2 regions of the Affinirhizobium helianthi genome follow, and region 1 is predicted to be linked to the other one. Evidence: predicted binding sites of a transcription regulator. Region 1 holds the regulator's gene; the other holds the start of a gene.
The links. The regulator PhoB, encoded in region 1, activates phosphate uptake and scavenging genes when phosphate is short. The targets are predictions, from matches to a motif close to TGTCATNNANCTGTCAT.

Region 1 (3,870 bases):
CGAAGCAGCAGTAGAAAAGGCGCTGGATCAGAAAATGAATGACGTTTCCTACAAGATGATCGGCAAGGACGTGTCGGTTTATTACGGCGAAAAGCGCGCGCTGTTCGATGTGAACCTGAACGTCCGCCAGAACACCGTCACGGCCCTCATCGGTCCGTCCGGCTGCGGCAAGTCCACCTTCCTGCGGACGCTCAACCGCATGAACGATACGATTGAAAATTGCCGCGTGACCGGCCGCATCACGCTCGATGCCGACGATATCTACGATGCGGCCATCGATGTCGTTGAACTTCGCGCCCGCGTCGGCATGGTGTTCCAGAAGCCGAACCCGTTCCCGAAGTCGATCTACGAGAACATCTCCTACGGCCCGCGCATTCATGGTCTCGCCCGCAACAAGGCGGATATGGACCAGATCGTGGAAGCCAGCCTGCAAAGAGCAGGTCTCTGGAACGAGGTGAAGGATCGCCTGCATGAATCCGGCACCGGCCTGTCCGGCGGCCAGCAGCAGCGCCTCTGCATCGCGCGTGCGATCGCCGTTTCGCCGGAAGTCATCCTGATGGATGAGCCCTGCTCGGCGCTTGACCCGATTGCGACAGCCAAGGTGGAAGAGCTGATCCACGAACTGCGGACCAACTACACCATCGTGATCGTCACACACTCCATGCAGCAGGCGGCGCGCGTGTCGCAGCGCACGGCCATGTTCCATCTGGGCCAGCTGGTGGAAGAGAACGATACCGACAAGATGTTTACCAACCCGGACGATCAGCGCACGCAGGATTACATCATGGGCCGCTTCGGCTGACCCTGAGACCGCATCCTGACCGCTTCGATAACGCCAGATCCGAGGAAAAATTCATGTCATCGCATATCATGTCAGCCTTTGATGAAGAGCTGAAATACCTGAACCGCCGCATCTCCGAGATGGGTGGCCTTGCCGAACAGATGTGTGCCGATGCCGTGCGCGCGCTGGTCAATGCCGATGGCGCCCTGGCGCAGAAGGTCATCTCGGATGATGTGATCCTGGATACGGCCGAGCGCGAGATCCAGGAAAAGGCGATTGTCACCATCGCCAAGCGTCAGCCCATGGCGTCGGACCTTCGCGAAATCATCGGCACGCTGCGCATTGCAGCCGATCTCGAGCGTGTTGGCGATCTTGGCAAGAACAATGCCAAGCGCGTCATGGCGGTGCAGGGAACGGGCGTGCCGCGCAAGCTGGCGCGGGGCCTCGAACATCTGTCCGAACTGGCGCTTGTCCAGCTCAAGGAAGTGCTGGATGTGTTTGCCAATCGCTCTGCGCAGAAGGCCGAGGCCATTCGCCAGCGCGACGAGGAAATCGACGCCATGTACACCTCGCTCTTCCGCGAGCTTCTGACCTACATGATGGAAGATCCGCGCAACATCACCACCTGCACGCACCTCCTGTTCTGCGCCAAGAACATCGAGCGCATTGGTGATCACGCGACCAATATCGCCGAAACCATCTATTATATCGCGACGGGTGCGCAGCCGCAGGGCGAACGTCCGAAGGACGATACGTCCAACACGCTTGGCGCTGTGACCGAATAAGCGCGTCAGGCCGGAGTACGAAAAAGCCATGCTGCCCAAAATCGCTGTTGTCGAGGACGAGGAGGCGCTGAGCGTCCTCCTGCGTTATAACCTCGAGGCCGAAGGCTATGAGGTTGAAACCATCCTGCGGGGCGACGAGGCGGAAATCCGCCTTCAGGAGCGCGTTCCGGATCTTCTGATCCTGGATTGGATGCTGCCCGGCGTGTCCGGCATCGAGCTGTGCCGCCGGTTGCGCATGCGCCCGGAGACCGAGCGCCTGCCGATCATCATGCTCACGGCCCGCGGCGAGGAAAACGAACGCGTTCGTGGCCTTGCGACTGGCGCCGACGATTACGTGGTGAAGCCCTTTTCGACACCGGAGCTTATGGCGCGGGTGAAGGCCATGCTGCGGCGGGCAAAGCCTGAGGTTCTGTCCAGCGTGCTGCGCTGCGGCGATATCGAGCTTGATCGTGAAACGCATCGCGTGCATCGCAAGAGCCGGGAAGTGCGCCTGGGTCCGACAGAGTTCCGCCTGCTGGAGTTTCTCATGGCGTCACCTGGCCGTGTTTTCTCCCGTTCGCAATTGCTGGATGGTGTCTGGGGCCACGATATCTACGTGGATGAGCGTACGGTTGATGTGCATGTCGGCCGTCTGCGCAAGGCGCTCAACTTCTCCAACATGCAGGATGTCATCCGCACGGTGCGCGGTGCCGGCTATTCCATGGAAGCTTGAATTTCCAATGTCTGCAAAGCAGCCCGGTGCCTGGAGCATGTTGCGCAAAAGCGTGCAGCGGTTTTGCGCTAACAACATGCGGTGAAACAAAAACTTAAAGCGTGGGGAGCGGATCCGAAAGATCGCGACACGCTTTAAAGATGCCGGGTATTTCTTTGGCAGCGTTATGGCAGGCACAAAAAAAGCGGGCACATGTCCCGCTTTTTTAATTTCATGTCTTTCGGCTTGTATCAGCCGCGAGCGACAGCGTTGGCGGCTCTGCGACGCTCATTCACCGGCTGATAGGCCATACGGGCGTGATACTTGCAGTAAGGCGAACCGTCGCAAGCTTCCGCGCCGCAGAAGTGGAAATCGTCCTTCAGCGGGTCGCCAACCGGCCACTTGCAGGTGCGCTCGGTCAGTTCCGTCAGGGTCAGGCGGCGGGCCATAGGCACAACCGAATTTCCAACCGTTTCCAGAATTCTCGGTTCCGATGCGGACGCCTCGATCTCGTCCTGCATGGCCGCGATATCGGCTGGGCGTGGCTGGCGCAACGGCGCCTGGGAGGCCGGGCGGGCAGCAAAGCTTGCCGGGCGCTGCTGCGGGGCCGCAGGGCGCTTCGGTGCGCGTGTCGGGGTTGCAGTGCCGCCTGCTTTCACGCGGCCCGGCAGGTTCAAGCGATGGACCTTGCCGATCACAGCGTTGCGGCTTACACCGCCCAGTTGCGCCGCAATCTGGCTGGCGCTCAGGCCCTCGGCCCATAGCCTCTTTAACTTCTCGACACGTTCGTCTGTCCAGTTCATGCAGTCTCTCCGCCTTGAGCACGCATAAAAGACAGAATCACTCACCGTTGCGACAAATATAATTCGTCGCATGTACTACATCTATACTTTCGGTGACTAGTTCCGCCGCATGCAGTCTAGTAATTGATGATTAACCTAATAGGCGGTGGACTCGGTGGCAAGAGTCGGCGGAATCGCAGCGAATCGATTTCCGGGTTTTCCCCAACTTGCTTGACAACAGAGTCATTTTTGCCACAGCGATTCAACCGTGAGTCACGTCTGCGCACCTATGCTGAAATGCCCTTAATTCCCAGCGATTTGTTGACACGCGCGGATGAAATGCCGATAGTGCCCACGCCGTCCACTGGGGCGGCATTTTAATTTTACGCGGCGCATGCCGCACACCGTTTGAGACAACTGCCCAAGGAGTGATGTCGCCATGGCTGAAGCCGCGCTTTTCGACACGTTTGCAAGGGCTCCGCTGCGTTTTGTGCGCGGTGAGGGCGTCTGGCTCGTGACGGAATCTGGCGAGCGATATCTCGATTTCGGCGCTGGCGTGGCCGTCACCTCGTGCGGTCATGCGCATCCGCATCTCGTCGGTGCGTTGAAGGATCAGGCAGATAAGGTCTGGCATCTTTCCAACCTTTACGAGATCCCGGATCAGGAGCGCCTGGCGCGCCGTCTGGTGGATGCCACTTTCGCGGATAAGGTGTTCTTCACCAATTCCGGTGCGGAGGCGCTGGAATGCGCCATCAAGACTGCGCGGCGCTACCACTATTCCAAGGGGCATCCTGAGAAGTTCCATATCATCACCTTCGAAGGTGCCTTCCA
Region 2 (3,870 bases), on a different contig from region 1:
TCGAACGGCAAAATCGAGGAACTGACAGTCATCGTAATCAATCGGAAGTAATCGTGTGATAGGCAATCGCAGATGCGTACCCTCGCCGACCTTCATGAGAGACTGCGAGCCACCCTCAACTCGATGGAAGCGAATGAGGGTGCTTCCGATTGTTCTGCGTCGAGAGACGAGCCTCCGCGGCGCGGCTTGCTATGGCGCGTGAAGTCCTATCTGAACGCGCATCGTTTCAGGCGAATTGCATCAAAGCCCGGCCTTGATGCGCCAGAGAACAGGCGCCCTGTGCATGACCTGGTGGCATTGGAAGGCAGGACATTTCTGGAATGCCAGGATCTGCTTTCCCTGCTGGCGGTGGTGCGCGATCACCGTGGCACGGTGCTGGCCGCCAACCGCATGTTCAAGGAAAGCCTCACCTGCGATGAGCCGGTGGGCCTCACCCTCGAGCAGCTTGGTCTTCCTCTGTCGGAACGTCCGGTAACGCAGGACATGGACATTGAACTGTCAATCGATCGAGAGTTGCGCGTGTTCAGCTGGCGGGACCTGCTGGTCCGGGAGCCGGGTTCCAGGCGGGAGCTTGTCTTCAGCAGTGCGCGCGATGTGACCGAGGAGCGGCGGGCCGCCCACGCCAAAGACGAAGCGCGGCTTCAGGCGGAGGAATCGAGCCATGCCAAGAGCCGTCAGCTCGCGACCGTCGTGCACGAACTGCGCACGCCGCTGAACGGCATTCTCGGCATGAGCCAATTGCTGCAACACACGGAATTGACGCCGGAGCAGCGCAACTATCTCGGCGGCATCTCACAGGCCGGTTCCGCCATGGCGCAACTGGTGGACGATCTTCTCGATTATTCCACAATAGAGGCAGGCCGCTTCCGCCTGAATAGCCGTGCGGAAAACATACGCCAATTGCTGGATAGCGTGGTCGAGATGATGGCTCCGCGCGCCCACCAGAAGGGCATCGAGATCGGCGCTACCGTCGCCTATGATGTGCCAGCCCTGATGGACTTCGACCCGGCGCGGCTGAGACAGGTTCTGTTCAATGTCATCGGCAACGCGGTGAAATTCACCCAGGTCGGTGGCGTGTTGATTCGCGTTCATCTGGAAGGGGCGCGGCTGGTCATCACCGTCGCGGATACCGGCCCCGGCATGAACGAGGAGGACCGCAAGCGTATCTTCGAGGAATTCGAGCAGGTTGGCGATGCGGCGGAGCGTAGCGGTGGAACGGGGCTTGGCCTGTCCATTTCCTCGCGCATCCTGCGGGAGTTCGGCGGCGATCTCTCCGTTGACAGTCGCAAGGGCATTGGCACGACCTTCACCATCAGCCTGCCTGCCATTTCCGCGGATGCAGGCAAGGAAGGCAGCGACCGGATGCTGCTTTTGCGCTCTTCGCGGGTTCTGCTCCTGGCGCCCGATGGTCCTGCGGCGGAGGCGACGATTGCCAGCATCGAAACGCTGGGCGGACGGTGCCGCCATGTTCGCACGGTATCGGAAGCGGAATGGGTCATCTCCAATTCCTCGCGTCAGAATCTCGCCTTCACGGACATGATTGTCGATCATCGTATCGGTGGTGTCGATGGAATGGGGCCGGTTGCAAGCCGTATCAGGCGCATTCTGCTGGTCAGCCCGGAAGAGCGTGGCCATCAGCGCTGGGATGCCTATGACGCCTGGCTTATCCGGCCATTGAGAGAGCAGTCGCTGGTGGACGTTCTGCGAGGCCGGTTGGGAGGCGGGCAAAGCCACAAGGCGAGCGTCATTGTGGATGGCGGTGTGGTCCCCGAACCCTCCTTTGCGATTGGGCTTCAGGTGCTTTTTGCGGAGGATGATCCGGTGTCTGCCATGATGGTGGGTGCCGTCCTCAGAAAAGCTGGCTGTAGTGTGCAGCATGTGAGCGATCTTGTGGCGCTCGAAAAGGCGGCCTCTGCCCAGCCGCGGCCGGATCTCATCGTCTCCGATCTGCATATGCCGGGCGGCGAGCTTTCGGATGTTCTTCAAAGCCTGCATCGGCAGGGTGTCAATGCGCCCGTTCTGGTGCTTTCTGGAGAAACCGATTCTTCCTTGAAAGAGCGGATACTCGCTCAAGGGGCAGGAAGCATCTTGCCAAAACCTGCCGATCCGCACCGTTTGCTGCACGAGATAAAGCAGTTATTGGAAATGCAGCGGCAGAAAACCTGATCTTATTCGTGTTGTTGCAGGTTCTACATCAATCCTGGACATCGCCGGGTTACGTCACTTTCCTGTCGCATAATGGTGTTTTATGAAGTCCACCAACGGGGACGGTGAATCAATGAGTGTCGATCTTCTCAAGCGAGAAATCCAAGAGGATATCCAGCGCGAGCAGGAGCCGCAGCCTGCCTTGCCTGCTGATGTGTTTGGCCGAATTGGCAGCATGGAAACGCGCCTTGCGCGCAACAGCCGCGAAATCGAATCGGCCCAGGCTATTCGCTACAAGGTCTTCGTGGAAGAAATGGGCGCCACCTTGCCGCCTGAAGCCATGGCATTGAGACGCGACTTCGATATCTACGACGAAATATGCGACCATCTTCTGGTGGTGGATACGGCATTGACCGGTGAGCCCGAAGAGCAGATTGTCGGCACCTACCGCCTGCTTCGGCAAGAGGTGGCCATGGCAAACGGCGGCTTCTATTCCGCAAGCGAATACGATGTGGCTCCGCTTCTAGCGCGCCATCCGGAAAAGCGCTTCATGGAGCTGGGTCGTTCCTGCGTGCTGCCGCACTACCGCACCAAGCGCACGGTTGAACTGCTTTGGCAGGGAAATTGGGCCTATGCCCTGCGCCACAACATGCATGCCATGTTCGGCTGCGCGTCCTTCTCCGGCACCGACCCGAAGAACCATGCTCTGGCTCTCTCCTTCCTGCATCACACCGTGGGCATGAAGGATGAATGGGCGGTTTCTGCCCTGCCGGAACTCTTTCAAAGCATGGATATGATGCCGCTCGAATCGATCAATTCCAAGCAGGCATTGATGGCGCTGCCGCCGCTGATCAAGGGATACTTGCGCCTTGGCGCAATGGTCGGAAACGGCGCGGTGGTGGATCAGGCCTTCAACACAACGGATGTGTTGATCGTGCTGCCTATCGAATCCATCTCGGGCCGCTATATCAACTATTATGGCGCGGATGCCGGTCGCTTCGGCGGCTGATACCGCAATCTTCTTTGTGAAAAGCGCCCGGTGGCATATAGCACCGGGCGCTTTTCCTATTCAGCTTCCGGCGTTGTAGGCGGCAATCGCCGCCATGTTCACAATGTCGGAATCCTTTGCTCCCATCGAGGTGATCTGGACTGATTTGTCGAGACCGACAAGCAGCGGGCCGATCAGCGTGGTGCCGCCCAGTTCCTCCAGCATGCGCGTTGAAATCGATGCGGAATGGATCGCTGGCATCACCAGAACATTGGCCGTGCCGGAGAGGCGGTTGAACGGATACTGTTCGAGACGCGCGGCGTTCAGCGCCACATCTGCCGCCATTTCTCCGTCATACTCGAAATTGACCCGGCGTTGGTCGAGAATTGCCACCGCCTCACGCACCCGTTCCGAGCGCTCGCCGCGCGGCTGGCCAAAGGTGGAATAGGCGAGCATTGCCACGCGTGGTTCATAGCCCATGCGCCGTGCGAGACGTGCCGCCTCGCAGGCTATATCGGCCAGATCCTGTGCGCTCGGCATGTCATGCACGGCCGTATCGGCCACGAAAACGGTACGGCCGCGAGACACGACGATGGAAACGCCGATGACCTTGTGGCCCGGCTTCGGGTCGATGCAGCGGCGCACGTCCGAGAGGGCCGTTGCATAGTTGCGAGTGGTACCCGTCACCATGGCGTCCGCATCGCCAAGCGCCACCATGCAGGCAGCGAAGTGGTTGC

Region 2: olsB (l-ornithine N(alpha)-acyltransferase) is a predicted target of PhoB. The motif match lies at 2,219-2,235, and genes of this name have one in related genera.

The regions. Positions count from the first base shown of each region.
Region 1 covers NZ_JBHUEQ010000013.1:27,490-31,359, forward strand. Annotated here, with positions in the region: gene pstB (phosphate ABC transporter ATP-binding protein PstB) at 1-802, shown strand, start outside; gene phoU (phosphate signaling complex protein PhoU) at 856-1,566, shown strand; gene phoB (phosphate regulon transcriptional regulator PhoB) at 1,595-2,278, shown strand; gene ACFSE1_RS07390 (GcrA family cell cycle regulator) at 2,509-3,132, opposite strand; gene ACFSE1_RS07395 (aspartate aminotransferase family protein) at 3,479-3,870, shown strand, end outside.
Region 2 covers NZ_JBHUEQ010000004.1:267,086-270,955, forward strand. Annotated here, with positions in the region: gene lspA (signal peptidase II) at 1-25, shown strand, start outside; gene ACFSE1_RS04670 (hybrid sensor histidine kinase/response regulator) at 73-2,166, shown strand; gene olsB (l-ornithine N(alpha)-acyltransferase) at 2,279-3,154, shown strand; gene ACFSE1_RS04680 (NADP-dependent malic enzyme) at 3,215-3,870, opposite strand, start outside.